Regions from separate parts of the Burkholderia sp. NLJ2 genome, predicted to be linked through region 2. Evidence: riboswitches for the same ligand, from Rfam matches in the RefSeq annotation. Region 2 holds a riboswitch; each other region holds the start of a gene.

Region 1 (6,904 bases), on a different replicon from region 2:
CCGGTGACCGTCACCTGTCACTGCGCGTCATGAAAGATGATGCCGACCGTGTGGCGGTGTCCGCTTCGGATCCGGCTTACGCCGTGGCGCAGGTTGACGCGATAGACGCCGCGCGTTCCCTGCACGGGCCTGCCGTGCACAGCGAAGATCACCGCGTCGCCTTGCGTCAGCGGCACCACTTCCGCACGTGACTGCATGCGTGGACGCTGTTCCGTCAACACGAACTCCCCTCCCGTGAAATCGCGGCCCGGCGCCGACAGCAGGATCGCGACCTGCAGCGGAAATACGTGTTCGCCATAGAGATCCTGATGGAGGCAGTTGTAGTCGTCGGCACCGTATTGAAGGATCAGCGGTGTCGGTCGTGTCTGTCCTGCGGCGTGGCAGCGGTCGAGGAAGATCGCGTGGTCTTTCGGATAGCGGACGTCGATACCGAGTGCCTGGTTCCAGCGATTCGCGATCGGCGCGAGATGCGGGTAGATCGTCGTACGCAGCTCCGCGACGATCGCGGGCAGCGGGTACGCGAAATACTTGTATTCGCCGCGCCCGAATCCGTGCCGCGCCATCACGACGCGTGAACGATAGAGCGCATCCCGCGGATAGAGCGACGCGAGCGCATCACTCTCGCTCGCCGAGATCAAGCTCGGCACGCGCGCGCATCCGTAGCGATCGAGTTCGGCATCGACGGTTGTCCAGTCGACCGTGTCGACGCGTTGCGCGATGTCCAGCGATTCGACGGCGGGTTGCAGATCGGCGATGTTCACGGGCGTACCTCGTTCGTCAGCAGTGTGGCGTCGTGCGGTCGCGCGGAATGTTCAGGAAACGTCGCGCACGGGTGAATCCACGACGAGAGTTGATGAACCCAGTCTAGCGACGTCCGTGCCCCGGCGCGCTCCAGATCTTGCGCTTCAATTCGGAATGGGAAGAGGAAAACGTTCGCGACGTGGCACGGACGCACGCGAATGCGTTGAAGTGTCGGGGCGGACAAGCGGACAAGCGGACAAGCGGACAAGCGGACAAGCGGACAAGCGGACAAGCGGACAAGCGGACAAGCGGACAAGCGGACAAGCGGACAAGCGGACAAGCGGACAAGCGGACAAGCGGACAAGCGGACAAGCGGACAAGCGGACAAGCGGACAAGCGGACAAGCGGACAAGCGGACAAGCGGACAAGCGGACAAGCGGACAAGCGGACAAGCGGACAAGCGGACAAGCGGACAAGCGAGGGTCAAATCGCTACAGCAGGCGGCCGGCTGCCGCCGGCCACCCACCGTGTCCCCGATCAGGCCACCGAGCGAAACAGCCAGTAGAGCCCCCCGGCAAGTGCGATCGACGCCGGCAACGTCAGCACCCATGCGAGTACGAGGCTGCGCACCGTGCTCCATTGCAACCCGGACCCGTTCGCCGCCATCGTGCCCGCGACGCCCGACGACAGCACGTGTGTCGTCGACACGGGCAGCCCGTACACGTCGGCGGCGCCGATCGTCAGCATCGCGACGAGTTCGGCCGACGCGCCCTGTCCGTACGTCAAATGCTGCTTGCCGATTTTCTCGCCGACGGTCACGACGATCCGCTTCCAGCCGACCATCGTGCCGAGGCCCAGCGCGATCGCAACGGCAACCTTCACCCACGTCGGAATGAACTTGGTCGCGTGATCGAGCTGCTTGCGATAGTTGTCGATCGCGAGCTTGTCGTCGGCGGCAAACGCGGGCTGACCCGACTTCTCGATCAGGCGAATTGCTTCGGACACCAGATACATCGTGTTGCGCACGTTGTCGACGTCGCGTTGCGGCACCGCCGCCATCGAGCCCGACGCGCCGACCGCGGTTGCGAGCGACGTCGACAACTGCTGCACGGCCGGCAGCACGGCGGGCGTCAGCTCGCGGCGCTGCACGTAGCGTTCGACGTCGGCGCGCGGGTTCGCGGACGGCGCAACGCCGTTCGTGTATTTACCGAACGTCGCGGCTGCCTGGTTCGCGACCGCAACGAAGGTCTGCGATTCGGCCGGCGTAACGGCCTTGTTCAGCGCATACGCGGTCGGCACCGTACCGATCAGGATCAGCATGATGAGGCCCATCCCCTTCTGCCCGTCGTTCGAGCCGTGCGCGAACGACACGCCCGTGCAGGTCAGGATCAGCAGGCAGCGGATCCAGAACGGCGGCGGCTGATCCTTCGGCGGCTCCTTGTACAGCTCGGGAATCCGCACGACGGCCTTCAGCACGAGCAGCAGCAGCGACGCGCACAGGAAGCCGACAATCGGCGACAACAGCAGCGACTTGCCGACGCCGAGCGCCTGGCCCCAGTCGACGCCGCTCGTGCCCGACGGCCCGTGCATCAACTGGTTCATCAGCCCGACGCCGATGATCGATCCGATCAGCGTATGCGAGCTCGACGACGGCAACCCGAAATACCAGGTCGCGAGGTTCCACACGATCGCGGCGATCAGCAGCGCGAACACCATCGCGAAGCCCGCGCCGCTGCCGACCTGCAGGATCAGCTCGACCGGCAGCAACTGCAGGATGCCGAACGCGACAGCGCCGCTCGAGACCATCACGCCGAGGAAGTTCCACATGCCGGACCAGATCACCGCGACGTTCGGCGTCAGCGAGTGCGTATAGATCACGGTGGCGACCGCGTTCGCGGTGTCGTGGAAACCGTTGACGAATTCGAAGCCGAGCGCGATCAGCAGTGCCGCGCCGAGCATCAGGTACGGGAACAGCGACCCTTCGCGCACCGGCGACAGATCGTCGATCAGGTGCGTGGCGATATAGATCGCGCCGATCGCGAGCACCAGCAGGAAGACGGCATAGCCGACTTGCCGGGTGCGCTCGACGGAGTTCGGATTGTTCGAGGCGGACGAAGCAGGTTGATTCATGACGGCATCTCGTAAGGGAACCGCGTTCGATCCTAGCTTCGGCCAGCAGTCAGTTTGATGACAGTCGGGACGACGAACGGTATGTCTTGCAGTGATGTAAGGCAGGCATCGGTTTGCGATCGCGACGAGACACGTCGGCTCGCATCGCGTTCCACATAGTGAGCACAACACGGCAGGGGCTTACGCGTCGGTGTCGTGCCGATCGTCGTCCGCGATCAACGTCCAGCCGTGCGGCGATGCAACGAACGTCATGCATGACAGCGGCGCGACGTCGACGCGGGTCGCAGCGTTGGAATCCATCGGCAGTGCATGTGCGACGGCCGCGCGAACGATCGCCGCATGCGTGATCGCGACGATGTCGCGGCCGCGCTGCAGCGCGTTCAACCATGCGCCGACGCGGTGCATGGCTGCATCGAACGATTCGCCGCCGTGCGGCGATGCGGCTGGATCGTCGATCCATTCACCCAGTTTGTCCGGCAGGTCGCGTGCGAGGTCGTGCAGCCGCTTGCCGTGCCAGTTTCCGTAGTCGATGTCGCGCAGTGCGTCATCAATGTCGGCACGTAGCCCTAGCGCATCGGCGGTTTGCCGCGCGCAGCATGCGGGGCTGCACAGCACGAGCGCGCCGGCGACGCCCGCCCAACGATCGCGCAGCGAGGTGGCGTCGGCGAGCCCGCGTGCATCGAGCGGATCATCGTCGGGAAACGTACCGGTGCGCATCGCCCGGGTCGAAGCGTGTGCGATCAGGCGCAGCGAGGCATGCATGTTCATGTCGGTGTTCGGAGGGGCCGGGGCGGGTGCGCGGTCGCTCGCGGGCCATCACTTCAATACGCGGACGTTCGCGCGTACAATTCGCCCGACACGAAACGCGGAAGCCGGTGCAATCCCGGCGCGGTCGCGCCACTGTAACCGGGGAATCCCGATCCCGGAAGCCAGACCTGCCTTCGTACCCATTCAACTTTCGTCGGGGCGCGATTCCCCTGAGGTGCATCCATGAGCGAAGCAGTGCTGAAGCCGGTTGTCGTGCCGGCACCCATCCCCGTCCGCGAACTGTTGCCGTGGGCCGTGTTCGTCGGCCTGATCCTGCTGCTCGCACTCTATTTCGTCGGCGCGGAACAAGGCGCGACGTCGCTCGTGCCGGGTATGGTCGTGCACGAATTCGTCCACGACGGCCGCCATCTGCTTGGTTTTCCCTGCCACTGACGCGGAGCGCACGATGGTCGGAAAGCTGCTCATGCGCGGGATGCTCGCAGGCATCGCCGCGGGCCTCCTCACGTTCGGTTTCGCGAAAATCGCCGGCGAACCGCAAGTCGATCAGGCGATCTCCTTTGAAGAAAAGCGCGATGCCGCCAAAGGCGAGGCACCGGAGCCCGAACTGGTCAGCCGCGATACGCAGGCCGGCCTCGGCCTGCTGACGGGTGTCGTGACCTACGGAGCGGCATGCGGCGGGCTGTTCGCGCTGGTCTTTGCGTATGCATACGGGCGAGGCGGCCGCCTCCCGGCACGGCCGCTGGCCGCGTGGCTCGCGCTCGCGGCGTTCGTCGCGCTCGTGATCGTGCCGAACATCAAGTACCCGGCCAATCCGCCGTCGGTCGGCGATCCCGACACGATCGGCTATCGCACGGGCCTGTTCTTCCTGATGATCGCGATCTCGATCGCGACGATGGTGTTCTCGGTCAGCGTGCGTCGCCATCTGCTGGCGAAGCTCGGCCAATGGAACGCATCGATCGTCGCGGGGCTCGTGTTCATTGCGATCATCGCGGCCGTGCAGCTCGGGCTGCCGTCGATCAACGAAGTGCCGGCCGGCTTCCCGGCCGCCGTGCTGTGGAAGTTCCGCGTCGCGGCCATCGGCATGCAGGCGATCATGTGGACGACGATCGGCCTGCTGTTCGGCGCGTGGGTCGAGCGCAGCGAACGCATCGGCATGCGCGCCGCCTGACGCGTATCGCAAACGAGCACGCCTAGCGCGCCTAGCGCAGCATGCGCGGCGCGCTCCACGTCGATTCGCGCGCAAGCGTGACGAACGCGGCCAGATAGTCGATCGACGCGTCCGCTTCGCGGATGCCCAGGAAGATCTGCTTCGCGATGCCCTTTTTACCGAGCTTGACCGGCACGACCGGCATCCGGTCCGCGTATTCGTCGGCGAGCCATCTCGGGAGCGCGGCCACGCCGCGCCCGCTTGCGACCATTTGCAGCATGATGTCGGTCGTCTCGATCGACTTGTGCCGCCTCGGTATGATGCCGGCCGGCGTCAGGAACTGGTTGTAGATGTCGAGCCGGTCAGTTTCGACCGGATACGTGATCAGGATCTCGTCGGTCAGTTGCTCGGGCGTCACGTAGTCGGCGTTCGCGAACCGGTGCGAGTCGGCGACCACCAGCACCTGCTCGTAGTCGAACACGGGATCGAAGCGCAGGCCCGGCTTGTTCAGCGGATCGGGCGTGACGAGCACGTCGATGTCATAGCCGAACAGCGCGCCGATGCCGCCGAACTGGAAGCGCTGCTTCACGTCCACGTCGACGTCGGGCCAGCGTGACAGATACGGCGACACGACCTTCAGCAGCCACTGGTAGCACGGGTGGCATTCCATCCCGATGCGCAGCGTGCCGCGCTCGCCCTTCGCGTACTGTTTCATCCGCTCCTCGGCGAGTTCGAACTGCGGCAGCAGCCGGTTCGCCAGCTTCAGCAGATATTGCCCGCCCTGCGTGAGCCGCAGGCCGCGGCCTTCCCGATCCCAGATCGGCGTGCCGAGCTGCTGCTCGATTTTCCGGACGGTATGGCTGAGCGCCGATTGCGTGAGATGCAGCGCATTGGCGGCCGCGGTCAGCGAGCCCTGGCGCTCGACTTCACGAATGACGACGAGATGGAATCGTTCCAGCATGGATATCGCTCACCTGGCAGATGCATGAACAGATTTAATGAATGAATGAAATAATGCCATTTTATTTCATGTATTGAAATCCCTATCATGGCTGCCGGACATTCACTACATCTGGACGGCAGCATCATGGTCAGGACACACAACCTCGGTTTTCCGCGCATCGGCGCGAAGCGCGAACTCAAGTTCGGTCTCGAACGCTACTGGAAGGGCGAATCGTCGCGCGACGAGCTGAAGGCGCTCGGCGCCGGGCTGCGCCAGCGTCACTGGAACGAGCAGCGCGATCTCGATCTCGCGCCGATCGGTGATTTCGCGTTCTACGACCAGGTGCTCGACATGAGCTTCACGCTCGGCAACTTGCCGAAGCGCGTGCAGGGCTTCCACGGCGACGTGCTCGACAACTATTTCCGCGTCGCGCGCGGCCGTTCGGCGCAGTCGGCGGAAGAGCATGCAGCGTGCTGCGGCGGTGTCTCGGCCGGCGAAATGACGAAGTGGTTCGACACGAACTATCACTACATCGTGCCGGAATTCCATGCGGACACGAACTTCTCGCTCGACCCGTCGCGGCTGCTTCAGCAACTGGCCGAGGCGAAGGCGCAGGGTGTGAATGCCAAGCCGGTGATCGTCGGCCCCGTCACGTACTTGTGGCTCGGCAAGGCGAAGGACGATTCCGATCGTCTCGCGCTGTTGCCGAAGCTGCTGCCCGTGTACGGCGCGCTGCTCGACACGCTGACCGCGCAGGGCGTCGAATGGGTGCAGATCGACGAACCGATCCTCGTCACCGAGCTCGACGCCGAATGGCGGCAGGCATTCCGCACCGCGTATGCGGCACTGGAAACGCGCCGCATCAAGCTGCTGCTCGCCACCTACTTTGGCGAGCTCCAGGACAACCTGACGCTCGCGAGCTCGCTGCCCGTCGACGGCCTGCATATCGACGCGATCAATGCACGCGACGAGGTCGATGCACTGGTGCGCGAGCTGCCGGCCGAGCGCGTGTTGTCGGTTGGTGCGATCAACGGCCGCAACATCTGGAAGACGGACCTGAATGCGACGCTCGACTGGCTCGAACCGCTCGCGAAGCAGCTCGGCGATCGCCTGTGGCTTGCGCCGTCATGCTCGCTGCTGCACGTGCCGGTCGATCTCGCGAGCGAGGAGAAGCT
Region 2 (6,904 bases):
CATCGACGCGCGACGCGAGCCCGTGCACGCGGGCGCCCGAGTAGCGGGCCTGGATGCGCCGCGCAGTGTCGAGCGCACCGGCGCCGAGAATCACGATCGCAGGCGGAGTCGTCATCCTTGCCATTTTTCCCCCGGCACGACGAGCAGCGAGAAATACGGCGACGCCATCGGGTCGACTTCGTCGAGCGGCACGATACGCTGGCTCGCCATCGTCGCGCGCTCGACGTACAGCGCGCGCTTCGCGAGCCCGAGTTCGTCGAGCACGCGCCGCACCTTGTCGAAATTGCGGCCGAGCTTCATCACGACGGCCGCGTCGGCCTGCGCGAGCCGCGCGCGCAGCTCGTGCTCGGGCAGCACGCCCGACAGCACCGACAGGCTCTGGTTGCGATAGACGAGCGGCTGGCCGAGCACGGCCGCGCCGCCGAGCATCGAACACACGCCCGGGATGACCTCGGTGTCGTAGCGCGGCGCGAGGCGGTCGTGCAGGTACATGTACGAGCCGTAGAAGAACGGATCGCCCTCGCAGATCACCGCGACGTCGCGGCCCGCGTCGAGATGTGCCGCGACGATTTCGGCGGCCGTATCGTAGAAGTCGGCGATCACCGTCTCGTAGCAAAGCGGCGGCGGCAGCGCTTCGGTCGTCACCGGATAGACGAGCGGCAGTTGCGTCTGCGTGTCGAGCAGGTGTGCTTCGACGATGCCGTACGCATTGCCTTTCTTGCCCTTCGCGACGAAATACGCGACCACGGGTGCGGCCTGCAGCACGCGCAGCGCCTTGATCGTCATCAGTTCAGGGTCGCCGGGGCCGACGCCGACCCCGAACAGGCGTCCACGCGCGGTCGTCATTCGACCTCCGTCGCGAGCGCGTTGACCGCGGCGGCGGCCATCGCGCTGCCGCCGCGCCGGCCGAGCAGCGCGACGTACGGCACGCCGCGGCTGTCGGCGTCGAGCATCGCCTTCGATTCGGCCGCGCCGATGAAGCCGACCGGGAACCCGAGGATCAGCGCGGGGCGCGGCGCGCCGGCATCGATCATGTCGAGCAGGTGGAACAGCGCGGTCGGCGCGTTGCCGATCACGACGACGCTGCCCGTGAGATGCGGGCGCCACAGTTCGAGCGCGGCGGCCGAGCGCGTGTTGCCGAGATGCCGCGCAAGATCGGGCACCTCCGGCTCGCCGAGCGTGCAGATCACGGGATTGCCCGCCGGCAGCCGTGCGCGCGTGATGCCTTCGGCAACCATCTTCGCATCGCACAGGATCGGCGCGCCGGCCGCGAGCGCCGTGCGGCCCGCAGTGCCGGCGCCGGCCGAGAAGCGCAGGTCGTAGACGACATCGACCATCCCGCACGCGTGGATCACGCGCACCGCGAGTTTCTCGAGATCGGGCGGGACCTGCGACAGGTCGGCCTCGGCGCGGATCGTCGCGAACGACTGGCGGTAGATTTCCTGTCCGTCGCGAATGTAGTCAAGCATCGGTGGTGGTGTCCTGGCTATGCCGTGCGCCCGTGAGGCGGGCCGCGGCCTGGTCAATCGTCAGATGGCGCGCGAGCGGGGCGCCGAGGCCCGCGGCGGCGTCGCGCCGGTAAAGGTCGTAGTGCGCGGGCGCAACCGCGACGAGCGTGTGCGTCGCGGGATGCGGCAGCGCGCAATGGCGCTCGCAGCCGGTCAGGTGCACGTCGACCGGATGGCCGAGGCGCGCGGCAAGCGCGAGCGCGTCGTGTTTCGTGTCCGCGTGCGCTTTCGCGCAGCCCGCGCTGCCGGTGCACGCGACGAGCGTCGCAAGCGGGTCCGACGATGTACACACGAGGCCGAGCGATGCGAGCGCATCGAGCGTGGCCGGTGCGCGTGCGTGCGACACGCCGTGGATGAACACGCCTTGCCACGGCGTCATCGACAGCGTGCCGTCGCCGTCTGTTTCAGCCAATGCGGCGAGCCGTTCCAGTTGCGTCGCGTCGAGCCGCCCGAGCGCGAATTGCGCGCCGATGCTGCAACGCGCTGCGTCGAGCGACGGACGCGCGCCGAAACGCAGTGCGGAATCGGAATGCATGCGCCGCCAGCCGGCGAGCGCGGGATCGGCCGCGAGCGGAAAGGGCAGGTAGTGCTGCGCGCGTTCGAGCAACACGCGTTCGCCGCACGTCGCCGTCGCGAGCAGCGCACGCATCCGCGTGACGTCGGCCGGCGCGAGATCGAGGAACGCAAGCAGCAGTCCGCGGACGAGCGCAACGCTCTGGTCGGGCGACACATCGACCGCAGCAGGCGTATCGTCGAATGCAATCGGCGGGCAGCCGGCCAGCCCGGCCGCGATGCGCACCGCGCCGTCGTCGCGGCGCCATGCGGCAAGCCAGATGTCGTGCGGATGATCGAGCGCCGCGACCGATTCGCCGCCGTCGAGCTGGATCGAGAATTTCGGCGACAGTTCGCCGCGACGCGGCTCGCTTGCCAGCATGTCGAGCAGCGGAACGGCGAGCGCGCGGCTGTCGACGAGCGCGGCGGGGTCGTGCCCGGCGAGCGGGCTGAGCATCACGTTGCGGACGTCGTCGCTCGCGGCGAGCGCGGCCGCATTGGCAGTTGAATCCGCGGTCGAGTTCGCGGTGGCATCGGCGCGCGGGCCAAGCCCCGCGTCGAGCAACGCGCGTGTCAGCGCGTCGGCCGCGCCGTCGCGAATGCCGCGCAGCTGGAGATTCGCACGATTGGTCGCGTCGATCGCGCCGGAGCCGTATGCGCGCGCGGCGGCGGCGATCGCGCGTGCCTGGCCCGCGTCGAGCCGGCCGCCCGGCAGCTTGATCCGGCACAGCCCGCCGTCGGCGGCCGCAACGACGCGCATGAGCCCCGGGCAGGCCGAAGGGCGCACGACAGGCGACGCAGGAATCGAATCGGGGGCGGAACTCAACGGGGTACCGGGACAGTGTCGCGCCGCGGCCAACGCATCGGTACACCCCGCCCGACGCCGACTGGCACGCACGCACTTTCTGGCCGGCAGGTCTCCTGGCTGACAGGTCGGCGCCGGCTCCCGGCCTTCCCGGTCGAACCAGTGGCGTGAGGGGGGAAATCGGCTCGCTGTCTACAGTTGCGGGGGCAGCCACAGCGGCGCGCGGCGCGCCCTGTGTTCCCTCTTCGGCCCCGAGGGGCACCGGCGAACGAACGGCCGTAGGATACCCGATTTCGACTGCGGTTCGCGACCGGAAAGCCGTTCGCGACGGGCGAAACGGACGACGGCCCGGCGCCGGCGAGCCGGCAGATGAAACGCGGGATGGAACACGGTACCATGCCGTCTTTCGCAATGCGGACGGCTGCGCCGGCCCTTTTACGGCTGCGCGGCGACACGATGGAATCGAACGATGGGGAAGGGTGCATGACGGCGTGGCTGACGGTAGTGGGCATCGGCGACGACGGTTACGCGGGGCTCGGCCGCAGCGCGCGGCGCGCGTTGCTCGACGCGACGCTCGTCGTCGGCGCGACGCGGCATCTCGACATGCTGCCCGCGCGGCTGCCGGCCGCGCGCGAAACGTGGCCGTCGCCGTTCGACATCGCGGGCGTGCTCGCCCGCCGCCCGTCGCCCGTCTGCGTGCTCGCGAGCGGCGACCCGATGCTGTTCGGCGTCGGCGCCACGCTCGCGCGCCAGCTTTCCCCCGACGAATGGCGCGTACTGCCCGCGCCGTCGTCGCTGTCGCTCGCGGCCGCGCGCCTCGGTTGGGCGCTGCAGGACGTCGGTGCGGTATCGCTCGTCGGCCGTCCGCTCGCGACGCTCGCGCGTCACCTGCTGCCGGGCCGGCGCCTGTTCGTGCTGAGCGCCGACGGCCGCACGCCGGCCGCCGTCGCGGCCGAACTCGCCGCACGCGGCTTCGGGCCGACGCGCATCAGCGTATTCGAACATCTGGGCGGCCCGCTCGAGCGGCGCCTCGACGGCCTCGCGCAAGACTGGAACGTCGACGAAACGGCCGCGCTCAATCTCGTCGCGCTCGACTGCCAGGCCGGCCCGGATGCGCCGCGCCGCGCGCTCACGCCCGGCTTGCCCGACGATGCGTACCGCCACGACGGCCAGCTCACCAAGCGCGACCTGCGCGCGATGACGCTCGGACGCCTCGCGCCCGCGCCCGGCGAGCTGCTGTGGGACGTCGGCGCCGGCAGCGGCTCGATCGGCATCGAATGGATGCGCGCGCATCCGTCATGCCAGGCGATCGCGATCGAAGCGCATGCGGAGCGGCAGCGCTTCATCGAGCACAACCGCGACGCGCTCGGCGTGCCGGGCCTGCAACTCGTCGCGGGCCGCGCGCCCGATGCGCTCGCCGGGCTCGCCGCGCCGGACGCGGTCTTCATCGGCGGCGGTGCGACGGCGCCCGGCGTGCTCGACGCGTGCTGGTCGTCGCTGAAGCCTGGCGGCCGGCTGGTCGCGAACGCGGTCACGCTGCAGGGCGAGATGGCGCTTGCCGCATGGCGCGACGCGCACGGCGGCACACTCACGCGCGTGTCGCTCGCGCATGCAGAGCCGCTCGGCCGCTTTGACACATGGCGGCAGCCGTTGCCGGTCACGCTGTACGATGTTCGCAAGCCCGACGCGGCCGCCATGGCCGGACCGTCGAACCTGACGAACGAAACGGACGCGTGATGCGCGACGAAACCCCCGAACAGCACGCTCCGCTGCGCTTCGGCTATACGACCGGCAGCTGCGCGACCGCGACATCGCTCGCAGCCGCGCGCCTGCTGCTCGCGGGCCACGCGGACGATGCCGTCGAGATCGTGCTGCCGAAGGGGCAGCGCGTGATGATGCGGCTCGAGTTCTGCCGGACCACGGCCGACGGCGCCGAAGCCGGCACGATCAAGGATGCCGGCGACGATCCGGACGTCACGCACGGCGCGCTGATCTTCGCGCGCGTTGCGCTTGCGGCGGCGCCCGGCGTGCGTTTTCACGCGGGGCCGGGCGTCGGCACGGTCACGCGTGCGGGGCTGACGCTGGCGGTCGGTGAACCGGCGATCAACCCGGTGCCGCGCCAGATGATGACGACGCACCTCGACGCGCTGGCGGCCGAGCATGGCTACATGGGCGGCTTCGACGTGACGATCGGCGTGGAAGGCGGCGAAGCGCTCGCGCTGAAGACGATGAACCCGCGCCTGGGTATCGTCGGCGGGCTGTCGATTCTCGGGACGACCGGCATCGTGCGGCCGTTCTCGTGCTCGGCGTATATCGCTTCGATCCACCAGGGCATCGACGTCGCGCGCGCAAACGGCATCCAGCATATCGCCGCGTGCACGGGCAATACGAGCGAAGACGCGATGCGTGCGCACTACCACCTGCCCGACATGGCGCTGGTCGAGATGGGCGATTTCGCGGGCGCGGTGCTCAAGCACCTGCGGCGCGCACCGATCGCGCGGCTGTCGATGTGCGGCGGCTTCGGCAAGCTCAGCAAACTCGCGGCCGGCCACCTCGACCTGCACAGCCGCCATTCGAGCATCGACCTGCCGCTGCTCGCGCAGTGGGCGGCGGAGGCCGGCGCGAGCGATGCGCTGCAGGCAGCGATGCGCGCCGCGAACACGAGCCAGGAAGCGCTGAAGCTCGCGCTGGCCGCCGGCGTGCCGCTCGGCGATCTCGTCTGCGCGGAGGCGCTGCGCGTCGCACGCGATATCGTGCCGCCATCGGTCGCCGTCGAGATGTTCGCGATCGACCGGCAGGGCCGCTTCGTCGGGCAAGCGCGATGAGCACGCGCATCCTGCTGCTCGGCGGCACCGGCGACGCGCTGAAAATCGCGCGCGCACTCGGTCCGCACCACGTGTATAGCCTGGCCGGCCTCGGCAAGGTACCCGACGACCTGCGCTGCGACGTGCGCGTCGGCGGTTTTGGCGGCGCCGCCGGATTGGCCGCGTATCTGCGCAGCGCCGGCATCGGCCTCGTGATCGACGCGACCCATCCGTATGCCGCGCAAATCAGCGCGAATGCCGCTGCCGCGACGCGCGACGCGGGCGTGCCGCTGTGGGCGCTGCGCCGCGCGCCTTGGGCGCCGCAACCCGGCGACGACTGGCGGATGGTCGACGACTGGGCCGGCATCGAGGCCGCGCTCGCGCCGTTCCGGCGGCCGCTTTTCACGCTCGGCCGCGAGCCGCTCGCGCATCTCGACGCGATCCCGCCGCACCAGTTCTGGCTCGTGCGCTGCCTCGATGCGCACCCCGGCAACGCGCACGCGCAGATCGTCGCCGCGCGCGGGCCGTTCACGCTCGACGGCGAGCGCGCACTGTTCGCGCTGATGGGGATCGACGTCGTCGTCAGCAAGAACAGCGGCGGTGCGGCCACCGAGGCCAAGCTCGACGTCGCACGCGAACGCCGGCTGCCGGTCGTGATGCTGCGCCGGCCGCCGCTGCCCGACGCCGACCGCGCGTTCGACTCGGCCGCCGCGCTGCTCGACGCACTCGATCCGGCCGCCCGCGCGTGACGCCGCGCGGCCGATCATCCAACGAATAAACGGAGATTTTTCGATGACGGTGTATTTCATCGGCGCGGGCCCCGGCGACCCGGAGCTGATCACGGTGAAGGGCCAGCGCCTCGTGCGCAGCTGCCCGGTGATCCTGTATGCGGGCTCGCTGGTGCCGGCGGCCGTGCTCGACGGCCATCGCGCGGAGCAGGTCGTCAATACGGCCGAGCTCGACCTCGACGCGATCGTCGCGCTGCTCGCCGCCGCGCATGCGAAAGGGCAGGACGTCGCGCGCGTGCATTCGGGCGATCCGTCGTTGTACGGCGCGATCGGCGAGCAGATCCGCCGGCTGAGGGTACTCGGGATTCCGTACGAAATCGTGCCGGGCGTGACGGCCACGGCCGCGTGCGCGGCAACGCTCGGTGTCGAGCTGACGCTGCCCGGCGTCGCGCAGACGGTGATCCTCACGCGCTTCGCGGGCAAGACGACGATGCCGGAAGGCGAAGC
Region 3 (6,904 bases), 920 kb from region 2:
ACGTTCAGGCGCGCGAGCGCGATCATGCCGCCCGGCATGTTCTTGTCGCAGCCGCCGACGACGACCACGCCGTCCATCCATTGCCCCTGGACGCAGGTTTCGATGCAGTCGGCGATCACCTCGCGCGACACGAGCGAGTACTTCATACCTTCGGTGCCCATCGACATGCCGTCCGAAATCGTCGGCGTGCCGAAGATCTGCGGGTTCGCGCCGGATGCCTTCACGGCCTCGACGGCCGCGTCCGACAGGCGCTGCAGGCCGGAATTGCACGGCGTGATCGTCGAATGGCCGTTCGCGATGCCGACCATCGGCTTGTCGAAATCGTCCTTCTGGTAGCCGAGTGCGTAATACATCGAGCGATTCGGCGAACGGGCCACGCCTTGCGTGATGTGCTTCGAGCGACGGTTGTACGACATGGGGGACTCCATCGTTGTCTGGGCGACGCCCGCGAGCGGCGTGCCGGTTCGGATGAAACAAGAATGGAGTTTCCGGATTGGGATGTCCAATATATTATTTGTCGCTTATTAAGTCGTTTTACGAATGAGTGACATATGGCCGATCCGACGCCCGACCTGCGCCAGTGGCGCTATTTCATGACCGTTGCCGACGAGCGCCATTTCGGCCGCGCGGCCGAGCGCCTGGCGATGACGCAACCACCGCTGTCGCAGGCGATCCGGGCGCTCGAGGACGCGCTCGGCGTCGCGCTGTTCGTCCGCACGAAGCGGTCGGTGGCGCCGACGGCGGTCGGCGCGGCGCTGCTGCCCGACGTGCGCCGGCTGCTGGCGTCGGCCGATGCGCTGCCGCCGCTCGCGCGGCGGCTCGCGCGCGGCGAGGCCGGCTCGCTGTCGCTCGCGTTCGTGTCGACTGCCGATTACGGGCTGCTGCCGTCGCTGTTGCGCGCGTTCGGCGCGCGCTATCCGCAGGTGCGCCTGCAACTCTCGGAGGCGACGAGCGACGTGCAGATCGACGAGCTCGTCGCCGGCCGCATCGACGCGGGGCTCGTCATTCCGCCGGTGCCGCCGCGTCACGCGGCCGGGCTGTCGTACCTGCCCGTCGTGCGCGAGCCGCTGGTGGTTGCGATGCCGGCGGCAGCGTCCGACGCGCCCGACGACGAACCCGTGCATCTCGCCGATGTCGCCGCATTGCCGCTCGTGATCTTTCCGCGTCGTTTGGCGCCCGGCTTTTATGACATCATTACGGGCTGCTACGGCGCGGCGGGGGAAACTCCGCGCATCGGCCAGGAGGCGATCCAGATGCAGACGATCGTCAGCCTCGTGTCGGCCGGCATGGGCGTCGCACTGGTGCCGCAATCGCTGCGTAACCTGCGGCGCACCGGCGTGGTCTACCGGCCGCTCGCCGGTCACGCGCCGGTCGTCGAGACAGGCCTCGTGTGGCGCACGGGCGACGTGAGTCCGGTGCTCGCCGGCTTCATCGACGTCGTGCGTGCGCAGGGCCTCGCCGCGTGACGTGAACGATGGTGCATCGGTGCCGTCCAATGCGCGGTGCTGCGCGTTCGCGATCGCCGTACCGCATTCGAAAACTTCTTCGCTAACCCATGATCATTCACCCGAATTTCGACCCCGTTGCGATCCATCTCGGGCCGCTGGCCGTGCGCTGGTACGGCCTCATGTATCTCGTCGGCTTCATCGCGGCGATCGTCGTCGGCCGGATCCGCCTGAAGCTGCCGCACGTCGCGGCACAGGGCTGGACCGCGAAGGACATCGACGACATGATGTTCTACGGCGTGCTCGGCACCGTGCTCGGCGGCCGGCTCGGCTATGTGCTGTTCTACAAGGCCGATTTCTACTTCTCGCATCCGCTCGACGTGTTCAAGGTGTGGGAAGGCGGCATGTCGTTTCACGGCGGCTTCCTCGGCGTGACGCTCGCGATGATGCTGTTCGCGTGGCAGCGCAAGCGCAACTGGCTGCAGGTCACCGATTTCGTCGCGCCGATGGTGCCGACGGGGCTCGCGGCCGGGCGGCTCGGCAACTTCATCAACGGCGAGCTGTGGGGCCGCGTGACCGACCCGACGGCGCCGTGGGCGATGCTGTTCCCGGGCGCGATGCGCGACGATGCGGCATGGCTGCCGAAACATCCGGCGCTCGTCGAGAAGTGGCATCTCGCCGACGTGTTCATGCAGTACCAGATGTTGCCGCGCCATCCTTCGCAGCTCTATGAAATCGCGCTCGAAGGCATCGCGCTGTTTTTCGCGCTGTTCTTCTTCTCGCGCAAGTCGCGGCCGATGGGCGCCGTGTCCGCGCTGTTCCTGATCGGCTACGGCCTCGCGCGCTTCACGGTCGAGTTCGCACGCGAGCCCGACGACTTCCTCGGCCTGCTTGCGCTCGGCCTGTCGATGGGGCAGTGGCTGTCGTTGCCGATGATCATCGCGGGCATCGCGCTGATGGTCTGGGCGTATCGCCGTCGCGCGGCGAATGCGGCTGCGTGATGCAATACCGATGCGCGCGCAACTGGCGCGTGCATCGGCAACACGCATGCAAATAAAAAACGCCGGCCTTCGGGCCGGCGTTTCGCGTTTCTGACAGCCGCGCGTTGCGCGTTACTTCATCTGCACCGAGCCGTTGACGGTGACCGACACGGTCGCCTTGCCGCCTTCGACCGCGATCGGTGCGCTCATCTTCGCGCTGTCCATCGGCGCCGCGGCCATCGCCATCATGCGCGGGTACGGCTGCACGTTGCGGCCGCTGCCGACGTTGACATCGCGGATCGTATAGCTGCTGTAGCCGAACGCCTTCGCGGCTTCGTCCGCGCGGGCGCGGAACGACTTGATCGCGTCGGTTGTGAGCTTCTGCTCGGCCGTGCGCTGCGCTTCAGGCGACAGCGAGAACTCGACGTTCGCGACCTGCATCAGGTTCGACAGCTGGCCTGCAAGCTTCGACGCCGCGGCGAAATCGCGCGATTCGAGCGCGACCTCGGTACGGCCGCGCCATGCGGAGATCTTCCCGTCGCGATCGGTGCTCGGATACACGGAGAATGCGCCCGTGTGTGCGGAGACGCCCGAGACGCCCTTCGCCTGCGACAGCGCGGCATCGGCGCGCTGGTTCAGTGCGGACGTGAGGCTGCCCGGATCCTTGGCCTGCTGTTCGTAGAACAGCGTGATGTGGATGATGTCCTGCGGCACGTCGGCGCTGGCCTGCGACGAAAGCGACAGCACGCCCGCCGGTTCCGGAAAGTGCGGATTCGCGGTCTGCGCGTGTGCGGCGGGCGACGCGAGCGTCAGCGCGACGGGAACGGCGGCGGCGAGGGCGAGCGACAGCGCGAGTGCGGATTTCTTGGTCATTGTTGGGCTCCTTGTGCGAGGGCGCGCACGCGGATCACGCGTGCACGACGCGGGCGTACCGCGCAACGAAAAAAAACAGCCGGCCCGATAGGCCGACAGCGGTTGCTTAGGCTGCGCGAAAGACCCGCGAGTTCCGTGGCGGCCGCGCGTGCTGACGAGATTTGACCTTTGGCGCGCGCCTGCTGCGTGCGCCTACTTCATCAGCTTTTCGGTGATGAACCGCCATTCGGCGCGCGTGACTGGCGTGATCGACAGCCGGTTGCCGCGTGCGAGCACGCGCATGTCGGTGAGTTCGTCGTGTTCGCGCAGTGCGGCGAGCGGCACGAGCGGCGCCTTTTTCACATAGCGCACGTCGACGAGCAGCCAGCGCGGCGCGTCCTGCGTCGACTTCGGGTCGTAATAAGGGCTTTTCGGATCGAACTGCGTGGGATCGGGGTAGGGCGTCGACGACACTTCGGCGAGGCCTGCGATGCCCGGCTCGGGGCAGCTCGAGTGGTAGAACAGCACGCCATCGCCGATCTTCATCGTGTCGCGCATGAAATTGCGCGCCTGATAGTTGCGCACGCCGGTCCACGGCAGCGAGCGCTGCGGTGCGTTGGCGAGATCGTCGATGCTTGCTTCGTCCGGTTCGGACTTCATCAGCCAGTATTGCATGGATCGTGATCGACGCAGAAAGAGGCTGCTACAAAAGAAAACGGCACCGGGCTTTGCCCGATGCCGTTGGATAGGTCCCCGCCTTGGCCGCTAGGCCGGCATCCTGAACCTGAGGTTCAGAATTGGTCGCAGTTAGCAGCACTTCGGGTACATCAGACAGAGTGACGCGCGCGCCCGTGCTACAAATTTCCGCAACCGTGCACATGGCATTGGTTCAAGGAATATATGACCTTGGCGAACCAGGCAGGGAAGCTGACTGAACTGTGTTTCGATGCGCCAATTTGACCACCGTTGATCGCCGAGATCAAGGAGAATCGACGCATCGATTAAAACGTTACTGCGTCTCGTGCTGTGCGAGCACCGCGCCGAGCTGTTCGTTCATCTGGTGCATTGTACGACGGATTTCCTCCGCCGGAAATGCTTCACCGTGCCGCACGCTCGTTTGCAGCCGCAGCAATTCCGATGCGAGCGACAACGCCGCCATCACCGCGATGCGATCGGTGCCGCGTACCGAGCTGTTCGAGCGGATTTTCGACATTTCGGCGTCGACGCGCGCGACCGCCTCGAGCAGCGCCGCTTCGGTCTCGGCCGAACAGGCGAGACGATAGGCCTGACCGAGAATCGAGACTTCGATCTGCTTGGTGCTCATGCATGTTCTCCGTGGCTGGCCGCGTCATCGCCATCCGTACGCGCCTGCGCATCCAGCAGGTCGAGCTGGTTGTCGGCTTGTTCCGCGCTTTTCGAGCGCGGCAGCTTTTCGAGAATCGCGTTCAGTTTCACCTGCGCGTCGTCGATCTTTGCCGACAGCGTGTCGCGCTCGGCTGCGAGCGCATTGCGTTCGTCGCGCAGTTGCGCGAGTTCCGCACGGACCGTGTCCGCTTCCGCGCGCAATTGCGCGACCTGCTCCTCGAGCGCGAGCCGTTCCGAGTGATAGCGCTTGTTCAGCGAAATCAGACGGCCAATATTTTGAGATAAAGTTTCGAGTTCGTTGAGCATTTGCTGCGTCCTCTAAAGACCCAGCATTTTAGCGCGGAATAACGCGCAATCCGACATCTGTAACGTTTCCAGTCGTAACACCCCCGCTTCTTGCCGCGAATAGGCGCGTCCCGTGCGTGCCCGGACGCTTCCTTGACGCTCGCGCGAGCGGCTCCTAAACTGGCGCCGCCTCGGTGCTCGCGCGTGGAACGCGCGGTTAAACGGGAAGCAGGGCGCGGGCTCCGCCAGGAGACCGCCAACCTGCGCTGCCCCCGCAACGGTAAGCGGCCGCGTCCAGTGACGCAGGCCGGCTCGGGCGCGTTCCGCGTGCAGGTTTCGCACGCGGGCGCGGGCCACTGCGCGTCATCGCGCGGGAAGGCGAGCCGGTACGCCGCCAGCCCGGATACCGGCCGAGGCGGGGAGCCCTCACGGGCTTCGTGACGCGTGGCCTGCGGGGAGGCGGGGCGCGCAGTGCTTCACGGGATTTATCTTCATGCTGACCCCAATCGTCCGCACGGCGCTCGGCGCGCTCTGCGGATTGCCGCTGGCCGCCGCCGCGCAGACCGCGGCGAATGCCGATTCCGCGGCGTCCGCCGTACCCGCGGCAACGTCCACAGTGCCCGCGGCCCAGCCGGCCGCTGCAACCATGCTCGAACCGGTCGTCGTCACGGCGCAGCGCGCGCCGCAGGCGCTGGCCGACACGATTCCGCAAACCACCGTATTCGACGCGCAGGATATCGCCGCGCACCCGGGCGCCGACCTGCCGACGCTGCTCGCGCTCGCGCCCGGCGCGCAGATCGTGCGCAACGGCGGCCCGGGCGCGAGCGCGACGATGTTCCTGCGCGGCGCGGAGTCGACGCAGTCGCTCGTGCTGATCGACGGTGTGCGGGTCGATTCCGCGAGTCTCGGTGCCGCGCAACTGAGCCAGTTGCCGCTCGACCAGATCGAGCGCGTCGAGATCGTCAACGGCAACGTGTCGTCGCTGTACGGCTCGGGCGCGATCGGCGGCGTCGTGCAGGTGTTCACGAAGGACGGCGGCAATCATCCGCCGCGCTTCAACTTCGCGGTCGGCGTCGGCAGCTACGGCACACAGACACAGCAGGTCGGCGTATCGGGCCGGCTCGACAGCGACGGGAAGACGACGTTCAGCGTGTCGATCGCACGCGACAAGGACAACGGTTTTTCCGCGCTCGACCCGGCGAAGAAGCCGAACGCGAATCCGAATGCGAACGGCTACCTGAACGAGAGCATCACCGCGGCGCTGCGCCACCGCTTCAACGACCGCTGGGATGCGGGCGTCAGCTACTTCCAGTCGAACGGCAACAACAGCTACGACAATGCGTGGGGCGTGCCGACCGACCTGAACAACCTCTATTCGCGCGTGCAGCAGGTGCGTGCGTTCGCGAACGGCAAGCTGACCGACTGGTGGACCGCTCACCTGAGCGTCTCGACCGGCAACGATCGCAGCCAGTCGGCGTTGAACGGCGTCTACACCGATCACTTCAATACCGACAACCGCCAGTACACGTGGCAAAACGACTTCCGCATCGCGCCAGAACACCTGATCCAGGCCGGCTACGAGCGGCTCGACCAGCAGTTCATGTCGAATGCGTATGCCGCGCCGCAGCGTCACGTGAATTCCGGCTGGATCGGTTACTCGGGGCGCTTCGGCCGCCAGCAGTTCCAGGCGAACCTGCGCCGCGACCAGTACTCGGACTTCGGCGGCGCCAATTCCTACTATCTCGGCTACGGCCTCGAACTGACCGATCGCTGGAAGGTGACCGCGAGCTATTCGGACGCGTTCCGCGCGCCGAGCTTCAACGACCTCTATTACCCGATGGCCGGCAACCCGTCGATCCAGCCGGAGCGCAGCCATTCGATCGAGGCCGCGCTGCAGTACGCGTCCGATGCAGTGGGCGTGATGCGGCTCACCGCGTTCCAGACGCGCTATGCAAACCTGATCAACTATCGGCCCGA

What was found. A riboswitch is a leader RNA that binds a small molecule or an ion and turns the genes downstream of it on or off. The one in region 2 is predicted to bind cobalamin.
Region 1: another riboswitch for cobalamin. It lies ahead of R9B84_RS36350 (CbtB domain-containing protein); the one in region 2 lies ahead of cobG (precorrin-3B synthase).
Region 3: another riboswitch for cobalamin. It lies ahead of R9B84_RS12845 (TonB-dependent receptor domain-containing protein); the one in region 2 lies ahead of cobG (precorrin-3B synthase).

Annotation. Positions count from the first base shown of each region.
Region 1 covers NZ_CP137810.1:3,072,179-3,079,082, forward strand. Annotated here, with positions in the region: gene R9B84_RS36335 (2OG-Fe(II) oxygenase) at 18-761, opposite strand; gene R9B84_RS36340 (inorganic phosphate transporter) at 1,279-2,871, opposite strand; gene R9B84_RS36345 (histidine phosphatase family protein) at 3,052-3,639, opposite strand; cobalamin riboswitch at 3,691-3,828, shown strand; gene R9B84_RS36350 (CbtB domain-containing protein) at 3,862-4,071, shown strand; gene R9B84_RS36355 (CbtA family protein) at 4,085-4,807, shown strand; gene R9B84_RS36360 (LysR family transcriptional regulator) at 4,839-5,747, opposite strand; gene metE (5-methyltetrahydropteroyltriglutamate--homocysteine S-methyltransferase) at 5,874-6,904, shown strand, end outside.
Region 2 covers NZ_CP137808.1:1,878,761-1,885,664, forward strand. Annotated here, with positions in the region: gene cobJ (precorrin-3B C(17)-methyltransferase) at 1-115, opposite strand, end outside; gene R9B84_RS08580 (precorrin-2 C(20)-methyltransferase) at 112-846, opposite strand; gene R9B84_RS08585 (precorrin-8X methylmutase) at 843-1,469, opposite strand; gene cobG (precorrin-3B synthase) at 1,462-2,820, opposite strand; cobalamin riboswitch at 2,955-3,146, opposite strand; gene cbiE (precorrin-6y C5,15-methyltransferase (decarboxylating) subunit CbiE) at 3,349-4,602, shown strand; gene R9B84_RS08600 (cobalt-precorrin-5B (C(1))-methyltransferase) at 4,602-5,690, shown strand; gene R9B84_RS08605 (cobalt-precorrin-6A reductase) at 5,687-6,418, shown strand; gene cobM (precorrin-4 C(11)-methyltransferase) at 6,462-6,904, shown strand, end outside.
Region 3 covers NZ_CP137808.1:2,794,141-2,801,044, reverse strand. Annotated here, with positions in the region: gene ilvD (dihydroxy-acid dehydratase) at 1-416, opposite strand, end outside; gene R9B84_RS12880 (LysR substrate-binding domain-containing protein) at 552-1,466, shown strand; gene lgt (prolipoprotein diacylglyceryl transferase) at 1,556-2,446, shown strand; gene R9B84_RS12870 (SIMPL domain-containing protein) at 2,558-3,298, opposite strand; gene R9B84_RS12865 (EVE domain-containing protein) at 3,491-3,952, opposite strand; RNA gene ssrS (6S RNA) at 4,024-4,205, opposite strand; gene R9B84_RS12855 (cell division protein ZapA) at 4,287-4,601, opposite strand; gene R9B84_RS12850 (ATPase) at 4,598-4,948, opposite strand; cobalamin riboswitch at 5,103-5,356, shown strand; gene R9B84_RS12845 (TonB-dependent receptor domain-containing protein) at 5,421-6,904, shown strand, end outside.